DNA from 2 places in the Cupriavidus sp. F041 genome. Region 1 is predicted to be linked to the other one. Evidence: predicted binding sites of a transcription regulator. Region 1 holds the regulator's gene; the other holds the start of a gene.
What was found. Region 1 encodes sigma-54, which starts transcription at its own class of promoters, with help from an activator protein. Its sites were predicted from a motif close to TGGCANGNAANCTGCTTT; they were not measured.
Positions count from the first base shown of each region.

Region 2: a site for sigma-54 is predicted at 2,844-2,861, ahead of ACZY0R_RS30080 (pilin). Genes of this name have one in related genera too.

Region 1 is NZ_JBVASY010000002.1:106,053-110,819, reverse strand. It holds gene lptA (lipopolysaccharide transport periplasmic protein LptA) at 26-670, shown strand; gene lptB (LPS export ABC transporter ATP-binding protein) at 707-1,492, shown strand; gene ACZY0R_RS17520 (RNA polymerase factor sigma-54) at 1,640-3,115, shown strand; gene hpf (ribosome hibernation-promoting factor, HPF/YfiA family) at 3,165-3,515, shown strand; gene ptsN (PTS IIA-like nitrogen regulatory protein PtsN) at 3,897-4,352, shown strand; gene hprK (HPr(Ser) kinase/phosphatase) at 4,431-4,767, shown strand, end outside.
Region 2 is NZ_JBVASY010000002.1:2,753,063-2,757,829, forward strand. It holds partial or broken gene ACZY0R_RS30070 (methyl-accepting chemotaxis protein) at 1-1,333, opposite strand, end outside; gene ACZY0R_RS30075 (chorismate mutase) at 2,024-2,233, opposite strand; gene ACZY0R_RS30080 (pilin) at 2,323-2,793, opposite strand; tRNA gene ACZY0R_RS30085 (tRNA-Cys) at 3,148-3,221, opposite strand; tRNA gene ACZY0R_RS30090 (tRNA-Gly) at 3,327-3,402, opposite strand; tRNA gene ACZY0R_RS30095 (tRNA-Gly) at 3,472-3,547, opposite strand; gene pgsA (CDP-diacylglycerol--glycerol-3-phosphate 3-phosphatidyltransferase) at 3,715-4,317, opposite strand; gene uvrC (excinuclease ABC subunit UvrC) at 4,421-4,767, opposite strand, start outside.

The DNA of each region.
Region 1 (4,767 bases):
CCGCGCCAACCGCCATCACGCCAACATGAATTCATTCCTGACGACATCGTCCTGTCGCCGCCGCAGCACGGCCGCTTTGCTGACGCTGGCAGCCGTCCTCGGCCTCACGCTGGCCGCGCCCGCCAGCGCGGAGAAAGCCGACCGCGAGAAACCGCTGGTGCTGGAAGCCGACAACGCCAGCTATGACGACGTCAAGCAGGTTTATGTGCTGACTGGCAACGTGGTGCTGACCAAGGGCACCATGGTGCTGAAATCCGACGCGGCCGAAGTGCGCACCGATCCCGAGGGCTACCAGTACGCCGTGGCTACGTCCAAGGGCGGCAAGCAGGCTTATATCCGCCAGAAACGCGACAACGTCGACGAATACATCGACGGCTGGGGCGACCGCATTGAGTATGACGGCAAGCAGGAGTTGTCCAAGCTGATCAGCCGCGCACGCATGGCGCGGCTGGCCGGCGCCAAGCTGGTCGACGAGATCCGCGGCGCAGTGATCACCTACGACAGCCGCAACGAGTTCTACACCGCCAGCGGCGGCGCGGAGAACGCGACGGCGGGCAGCCCGTCCGGTCGCGTGCGCGCCGTGTTGTCGCCGCGCCAGGAGCAACCCGCCAGCGGCGCCGCCGGCGCCCCGCTGCCGCTCAAGCCTGCGCCCGCCCCCGTCAATCCCTGACGCCGCCGCGTCGCCCGATCCACGGATTCACCCTTCATGACCGTTACCCAAACCGCACCCTCCCAGCCCGCCACCCTGAAGGACAGCAGCACGCTGGTCGTGCGCCACCTGAAAAAGCGCTACGGCTCGCGCACAGTGGTCAAGGATGTGTCCCTCGACGTAAAGAGCGGCGAGGTGGTCGGACTGCTGGGGCCCAACGGCGCGGGCAAGACCACCTCCTTCTACATGATCGTGGGACTGGTGGCGCTGGACGAGGGCGACATCGTGCTCGACGACAAGCACATCAGCGGCCTGGCCATTCACGAACGAGCACGCATGGGCCTGTCCTACCTCCCGCAGGAAGCTTCGGTGTTCCGCAAGCTGAATGTGCAGGAGAACATCCGCGCGGTGCTGGAATTGCAGATCCAGGACGGCAAGCCACTTGGCAAGGCCGAACTCGAGCGCCGGCTGGACACGCTGCTCGATGACCTCCAGATTGCCCACCTGCGCGACAATCCGGCGCTTTCACTGTCAGGCGGCGAACGCCGCCGCGTGGAAATCGCCCGCGCCCTGGCCTCGGCGCCCCGCTTCATCCTGCTCGACGAGCCCTTCGCCGGCGTCGACCCGATCGCGGTGGGCGAGATCCAGCGCATCGTCAGCTTCCTCAAGGCGCGCAATATCGGCGTGCTGATCACCGACCACAACGTGCGCGAGACGCTGGGCATCTGCGATCACGCCTACATCATCAGCGAAGGCGCTGTGCTGGCCTCGGGCCGGCCTGAAGACATCATCGCCAACGAGTCGGTGCGCAAGGTCTACCTGGGCGAGAATTTCCGCATGTAACGCGGCGCACGGCAGCAAGCGGCAGCTGCGGCGACCTTGTGCCCAAGGTGGCCCCGGTGTCGCCTTTTACCCTGCAACGATCACGGCGTCATCAGCGATAGCAATTTCCGTTCCACCGGCACGGAAGTTGGGCATAAAATAGGTCGCATGAAACCGTCGCTACAGCTCCGCCTCTCGCAGCATCTCGCGCTTACGCCGCAACTCCAGCAGTCGATCCGGCTGCTGCAACTGTCCACGCTCGAACTGCAGCAGGAAGTGGAACAGGCGCTGACCGAGAACCCTTTGCTCGAACGCGAGAACGACTGGCTCGACAGCCCGTTGCGCGTTGCGGCCGACGGCTCGGTCAACATGCAGAGCGCTCCCGCGCCGGCGCCCGCCGACGGCCAGGGCACCAGCGAGAACCGCCCCGACGGCGCGCCCGAGGCCGAAGACAGCTATTCCGACAGCAACGAGGACTACGGCAACGACTGGAGCCTCGACGACTTCGCCCGCCGCCCGCAAGGCGACGACGACGAAAAGACCCCGATGCAGTTGCGCGACGCCGAACCCACGCTGCGCGAACATCTGATGGAACAGCTCGCGCCGCTGAAAATTTCGTTGCGCGACAAGGGGCTGGCCATCTTCCTGGTCGAGTCGCTGGACGACGACGGCTACCTGAGCGCCTCGCTCGAGGAAATCTGCAGCGAACTGCCGGAGGAACTCGAATTCGAGGTCGACGAGATCCAGGCCGTCCTTACCCTGCTGCAAAGCTTCGATCCGCCTGGTGTCGGCGCACGCAATGCGGCCGAATGCCTGGCGCTGCAATTGCGCCGCCTCAAGCATCCGCAGCGCGACCTGGCGCTGACCATTGTCACCAATCACCTGGAACTGCTCGCGGTGCGCGACTACACGCGCCTGAAAAAAGCGTTGCAGGTGGATGAGCCGGAACTGAAGTCGGCGCATGAACTGATCCGCTCGCTGGCGCCTTATCCAGGCCATGCGTACAGCCGTCCCGAAGCCGACTTCGTCGTGCCCGATGTTTTTGTCCGAAAACTGAATGGCGGCTGGATTGCGCAGCTCAATCCGGATGTGATGCCGCGGCTACGTATCAACGACATGTACGCACAGATATTGCGCGGTGCAAAAGGCGATGCGGGTGCCGCGGGACTGCAGCAAAAACTGCAGGAGGCACGCTGGTTGATCAAGAATATCCAGCAAAGGTTCGACACGATATTGCGCGTTGCACAAGCAATTGTCGAACGTCAAAAGAACTTCTTCACCCACGGTGAAATTGCGATGCGCCCCTTGGTTTTGCGGGAGATTGCCGATACACTGGGTTTACACGAGTCCACCATCTCTCGGGTGACTACCAATAAATACATGGCAACGCCGATGGGGACTTTCGAGCTGAAGTATTTCTTCGGCAGTCACGTTTCCACAGAAACCGGCGGCGCGGCCTCGTCAACGGCAATTCGTGCGTTGATCAAGCAACTGATAGGAGCCGAAGACGCCAGGAATCCCTTGTCCGACAGCCGGATTGCCGAATTGCTCGGCGAGCAAGGCTTCGTAGTGGCACGGCGTACCGTTGCCAAATACCGCGAGGCGCTCAAGATTCCGGCAGTTACTCTCCGTAAGACTTTGTAGCCGAGTTGCATCGCCTGCCTGGTGCAACTCTTTCAGAAGGAGAAACGCTATGAACTTCAAGATCAGTGGACACCACTTGGACATCACGCCCCCGCTGCGTGAGTACGTGGAAACGAAACTGGAGCGTATCGTCAGGCATTTTGATCAAGTCATTGGCGTAAGTGTGCTGCTCTCTGTCGACAATACAAAAGAAAAGGACCGGCGGCAGTACGCGGAAATCAATCTACATCTCAAGGGCAAGGACATCTTTGTCGAAGCGCATCATGAAGACCTGTATGCCGCTATCGACGCGCTCGTCGACAAGCTCGACCGGCAGGTGATTCGCCATAAGGATCGCGTGCAAAGCCACGACCGCGAAGCGGTCAAGTATCAGATGGCCGCATCGCAGATGCAGCAATGACCGTGCCTGGTGGCCCACAGACCGGGCCGCCGGTGTCACTCCCTTGAAACCGGAATCAAGCCGCGCCCATAGCGCGGCTTTTTCGTTCCTGGCGCTCGCCCGGGACCACGCGGGGGATTCCGCAAGGCATATGGACCGGTGTATGCTGTGCAATACATAGTTCTTAGCCTCAACGATTTTTCCGTGCACGCGGCACCGCTTCCGCGCATCGGGTATTGCAATGCACAAGGCGGGGGCGGGCCTGCTCTATAATGGCCAGACGCCCGACACCGGCAGGGGGACACCCGGTGAAACTTCGGACCTTGGTTTTTTCTTCTTTTTTGCCCGGCGCGACGCCTCCCGGCCCCGGGCCTGCTTACTAGAAAACCCTGCGCATTCCACATGAATCGTTTGGCTAAATTGCTGCCACCCGGCAACATCAACCTCGACGTCAGCGTCACCAGCAAGAAGCGCGTGTTCGAACAGGCCGGGCTCCTCTTCGAGAACAACCATGGCGTGGCGCGCGCTACCGTGACCGACAACCTGTTCGCCCGCGAATCGCTGGGGTCCACTGGTCTTGGCGCCGGGGTTGCCATTCCGCATGGCCGCATCAAGGGACTGAAGCAGCCACTGGCTGCCTTCATGCGCCTGGCCGAGCCGATCCCCTTCGAATCTCCCGACGGCAAGCCGGTAGCGCTGCTGATCTTCCTGCTGGTACCCGAACAGGCCACCCAGCAGCATCTGGAGATTCTCTCGGAGATCGCCCAACTGCTGTCCGACCGCGAGATGCGCGAAGGACTGGCTACCCTGCCCACCCCCGATGACGTGCACCAGTTGCTGACGCAATGGCACCCCTGACCGGCCTCGGCGATCTTTACGCAGGCGAGCAGGGCAATTGTCCCCGCTGTCTGAAAGCTTGCTCCTGAAAGCACCCGCATGGAACTCACTGGCGTCACCTCGCAGTCGATCTTCGACGACAACGCAGCCGATATCAAACTCTCCTGGGTAGCCGGCCTGGAGGGCGCCGACCGGGCGTTCGATGTCGAGTTCGCACGTGAAGCCACTTCCGCGGCGGATCTCGTCGGCCACTTGAACCTGATCCACCCGAACCGGATCCAGGTCCTGGGCAAACCCGAGATCACTTATTACCAGCGTCTCGACGACGAGATGCGCAAGCGCCAGATGGGTGAGCTGATCCTGCTGGAACCGCCCTTCCTGGTGATTGCCGACGGCATGGAGCCGCCGCCCGACCTGGAACTGCGCTGCACGCGTT
Region 2 (4,767 bases), 2.6 Mb from region 1:
TTTTCACCGCCAGGCGGATCTCATTCATGGTTCGCCCGGCATCCTCCGCCTGCGCCGAGCCGGTGCATACCGTATTGACCGCCATATCGATCAGGTCCTTGATCTCCTTGGCCGCGCTGGATGAACGCTGCGCCAGGCTCCGCACCTCGCCAGCCACCACCGCGAAGCCGCGTCCCTGTTCGCCGGCGCGTGCCGCTTCCACGGCAGCATTGAGCGCCAGGATATTGGTCTAGAAGGCAATGCCTTCGATCAGCGAGGTAATTTCGGCGATGCGGGTGGAACTCGTGCTGATCGCACCCATGGTATCCACCATCTGCTGCACCGCCGTGCTGCCGTGCACCGCCACGTCGGCTGCATTGTCTGCCAGGCCGCTGGCCTGACGCGCATTGTCGGCATTCTGCCGCACGGTCGTCGCCAGCTCCTCCATGCTCGCTGCGGACTGTTCCAGCGATGCCGCCTGCTGTTCCGTGCACGAGGAAAGGTCCGCATTGCCGGCGGCGATCTGATGGGCCGCCGTGCTTACCGAATCGGTCGACATGCGCACCTCCGCCAGCGCCGAGGCGACGCGCCCCATCAATTGATTGAAGGCAATCGCCGTCCGCCCGATCTCATCCTCGTGCCGCACCGGCACGCGCCGGCCGAGGTCCAGCGATTCGCTGACGTAGTGCAAGGTTTGCTCGACCTCCGCAAGGCTGCCGTGGATTCGGCGATAGAGCGAAAAGCCCATCGCGCCGGTGACCACGAAGGCGGCCGCGATAATCGCGCAGAACACCGTCAGCGCCAGGTCGTACGCCTTGCGGTTGCGCTCGACCACCTGCTCGCCCAAGGCGGCGTTGTAGGCAACGTGTTCATTGATGGCCGTGCCCAACGCTGTCGCGGCCTTGAAGAGCGAGCCACCCAGCAGCATGCCCCGCGCCGTCTTGGCATCGCCCGCCGCAGATTTCTCCAGGAAACGCTCCCGCTCCACGCGGTACCGCTTCACCGCGGCCCGGTCGGCTTCCAGCAGCGCCCGGTCCTTCTCATCGGAGATGTCGTTGCGTTCATAAGCGGCAGCAATCGTATCGAAAGACTGGTCAGCCTTCGCCAAAGCCGCCACGGCTTCCGCGCGCCCGCTCGCCTCGTCCGACAAGGCATAGGCGTAAAGCGACACGCGCATGCCGTTGACATTGGCCCAGAGGTCATCCAGCGTGCGTACGCTGACCAACGTGTTGTCGTTGCGGTAAGAAAAGCGGTCCTGCGATGCGCGGAGTTGCCAGATGCCACCGATACCAAGGGCAAGTATGGCGAACAAGGCCAGCAACAGGGTGGCCAGCAGGCGTTGAGTGATATTCATGGCACATAGTCGGCGCGCGCCACAGAGCGGGCGCCGATTCCTGGAAAGAAAGACGTTGAAATTGTGCCCATGGGTAGCGTGCGCGGTTCCTGCCGCGCCAAACCACTCATAGGACCAGACAAATCTACTTTCGAAGCGCGCTTGCAAAGTCTTCAGATCCGGGAGCTGTCTTTTGAACGGCTCTTACTACCGCCTTTACGGCATCCGGCGGCACTTGCTGAAGCAAAAATGCCGGAAAAACGAAAATAGGCGACGATATTAGGAAAAGTCATAAAAATGGCGAAAGATAGGCGACAAAGAAGAAGCTGCGAACGGGCGGCGCTTGAAGGTACCGTGGGAGCCCTGCCGACAGTGCGGCCATGCGGGGCGTGCAGCGCGGGGTGAAATTGGAACGAGCGAGACGGGATTTGCCGGGCAGTCGATGGGCGACAAGAGGGAGCAGGAGGACGAGTTCGTGTTGCCAGACAGGCTTGCCCCCTTTGGAGCAGAGGATACTCGGGGGACGTCGCCCTTTTTGGGCGAGTGCCGCTGCTCGACTCACCAAAACGCAAAAGCGCTACCGGTTAAGGCAGCGCTTGGTACTTAACGATCTGAGCCACGATCGGAATCGAGCCGGAAAGCACGGCTTTGCAGGCCACCCACCATTTTATCAATCAATGACTTAGCGCATTGCGCCCCGCAGTGCGCCCCTTATGTCTCGCTGGACCCCTCTACCGCAAATATCAGGCGAGCAACCCGTTCCACCAGATCGGGCGGCGCATGGTAGATCGTCGCCAGGGTACGCATCCGTTGCACCGCTTGCTCAACCTCCTCCGGCATGCGCGCGTTCGCCAGCGTTGCCGCGAGCCGCATCCGCTCGCCAAGCAAGTCCACCAACTCTGCGTCGAGCGACGCGATCATTTCCAAGGTACTCGGCAGGGACAACGTACGTTCTCCAAATAAAGAAGGCGCCCGCAGGCGCCTTCAGCTCAAATGTAACGCTTTATGAATTAAGGGCAATCGCCTTGGCCGGGCTTCAGACCACGATTGACATCGCAGATTGAGCCCGTGTTCAACCACGTCATGTTCGCAGCGCCGGCCACCGGGAGAGTCGGGGTGTCAATGATCGTCAGAGGTGCGCCCGCGGCGGTGGTAGCGCCGGAGGTCATCATAATAACGCCATTGGTAACTGACGTTATCACCGTGAGGTTCTTCGAGACAGCCGGCGTCGGAACATAGCCGTTTGCCGCTCCCATGTCGCAGCCGGTAAGCGCGCCCGTCTCTTGAAGACACATAGCCACGCCGGTCCTGACGGAGGCCAATTCCGCCATTGCGCCAGCCGCCTTGGTGCGGGATGTGTAGTCGCTGTACTGCGGAATCGCGATAGCGGCGAGGATACCAATGATCGCGACCACGATCATCAGTTCGATCAGCGTGAAGCCCTTCTGTACCCGCTTGATTCCCATCCGTGCTTTTTTCATAAGATTGACCCCTAATTATTTGTAGGCAGCAACTTGCTGCGCAAGCCTTGTATGCAACCCCCGTGCCAGGCCAAATCAGCTCGAAAATCGCGTCATTGTGACAAAGTGCGTCAGTTGTAACCGCATGTATCTGCCGCACCGTGACAAATTACGTCAGTTCCGGTGACGAATTCCGGCATACGCAGTAAGCCGCCCGGCGCGCGTCGGAAGTTGGGCTATGACTCACCCTGCGCGACCATTCCCTCGCTAGACCAATGGCAGCGAAACCTTCAGCCCTCTTTCCAACCGGGTTCGACAGGATGACGAGCAGAAAGCAAAAAAGAATAAAGCCCTGAATGATCAGGGCTTTATATTTGGAGGCGGGGGTCGGAATCGAACCGGCGTACACGGCTTTGCAGGCCGCTGCATGACCACTCTGCCACCCCGCCGGGTGACGGCTGCTGGGATTGTAGCCGCATTCGCTTGACCCTGCCGGGCCGCGCACGCGCACCACCATCGCAAACAAAAAGGGAAGCGCTGCTTCCCTTTGGGATTGGAGCGGGAGACGAGGCTCGAACTCGCGACCTCAACCTTGGCAAGGTTGCGCTCTACCAACTGAGCTACTCCCGCATTTACTACTCTGCGTGCCAATCTGGAACTACTCGGTATGCACCGGGCTTTCCAGATGCAACGGAAACCTGGAGCGGGAGACGAGGCTCGAACTCGCGACCTCAACCTTGGCAAGGTTGCGCTCTACCAACTGAGCTACTCCCGCAGGATCCTGCTGACTTCTTACTTAAAACGCAACTTTTGTGCCGATACCGCTCACATCACGCTGCGTTCTTGCTGCTTTTCGCTTCGTTCGGTTTGTTTCGTCAGAAGCGAGAACAGGATTATTGCAAACCGGCTCGGCATTCGTCAAGCATATTTTTCACCAGATCTTCATTTTTGTGCGGTGGCTTCTCCACTCAGGCCACTGCGCTCGCGGATCTGCGGCCACGCCAGCTTCATGTAATAGAACATCGACCACAGGGTCAGCACAGCCGCCACGTAGATCATCCACGCGCCCAGCACCGAGGCGTCGACGATACCCAGCAGGCTGTCGTTGAAGAGCAGCAGCGGTATCGCGATCATCTGGAAAGTGGTCTTGAGCTTGCCCAGAAAATTCACCGCGACGCTCTTGGAGGCCCCGATCTGCGCCATCCATTCGCGCAGCGCCGAGATGGTGATCTCGCGGCCGATGATCACCAGCGCGATCAGGTCGGCGACCCGGCCCAGTGCGAGCAGGGACAGCAATGCCGCGGCCACCATCAGCTTGTCGGCGACCGGATCCAGGAAAGCGCCGAAGGACGATGTCTGGTTCCAGCGCCTTGCCAGGAAGCCGTCCAGCCAGTCGGTGACCGCTGCAATGATGAAGAAACCGGCTGCCGTCATGTTCTTGGCATGCATTGGCAGCCATGCCTCGGGCAGGTAGTAGACGCCCACCACGAGGGGAATCATGGCAACACGGAGCCAGGTCAGCAGGATCGGTATATTCAGCGGCATGGGGGCTCGAAACGAGACAGCGGCAATGGGCAACCCCGAGATTGTCGCCTATTTCAACGGGAACCGAGCATTTCCTGCCACACAGGTCTCGGATTTGAATGAATCAATGCAGCTGCCGATAGATTTCCTCGGCCAGCGCATGTGAAATGCCGTCGACGCTGGCCAGTTCGTCGATGCTGGCCGCAATGACGCCTCGCAGGCCGCCGAAGCGCGTGAGCAGCTTTTGCCTGCGGCGGGCGCCGACGCCTTCGATCTCCTCCAGCCGCGAGGTGGTGCGCACCTTGGCGCGGCGCGCACGCATGCCGGTGATGGCAAAGCGGTGCGCCTCGTCGCGGATCTGCGCTACCAGCATCAGGGCCGCGCTGCCCTGACCCAGTTCCAGCGAGGGACGGCCGTCGGCAAATATCAGCCTCTCCAGTCCGACCTTGCGGCCCTCGCCCTTGGCCACAC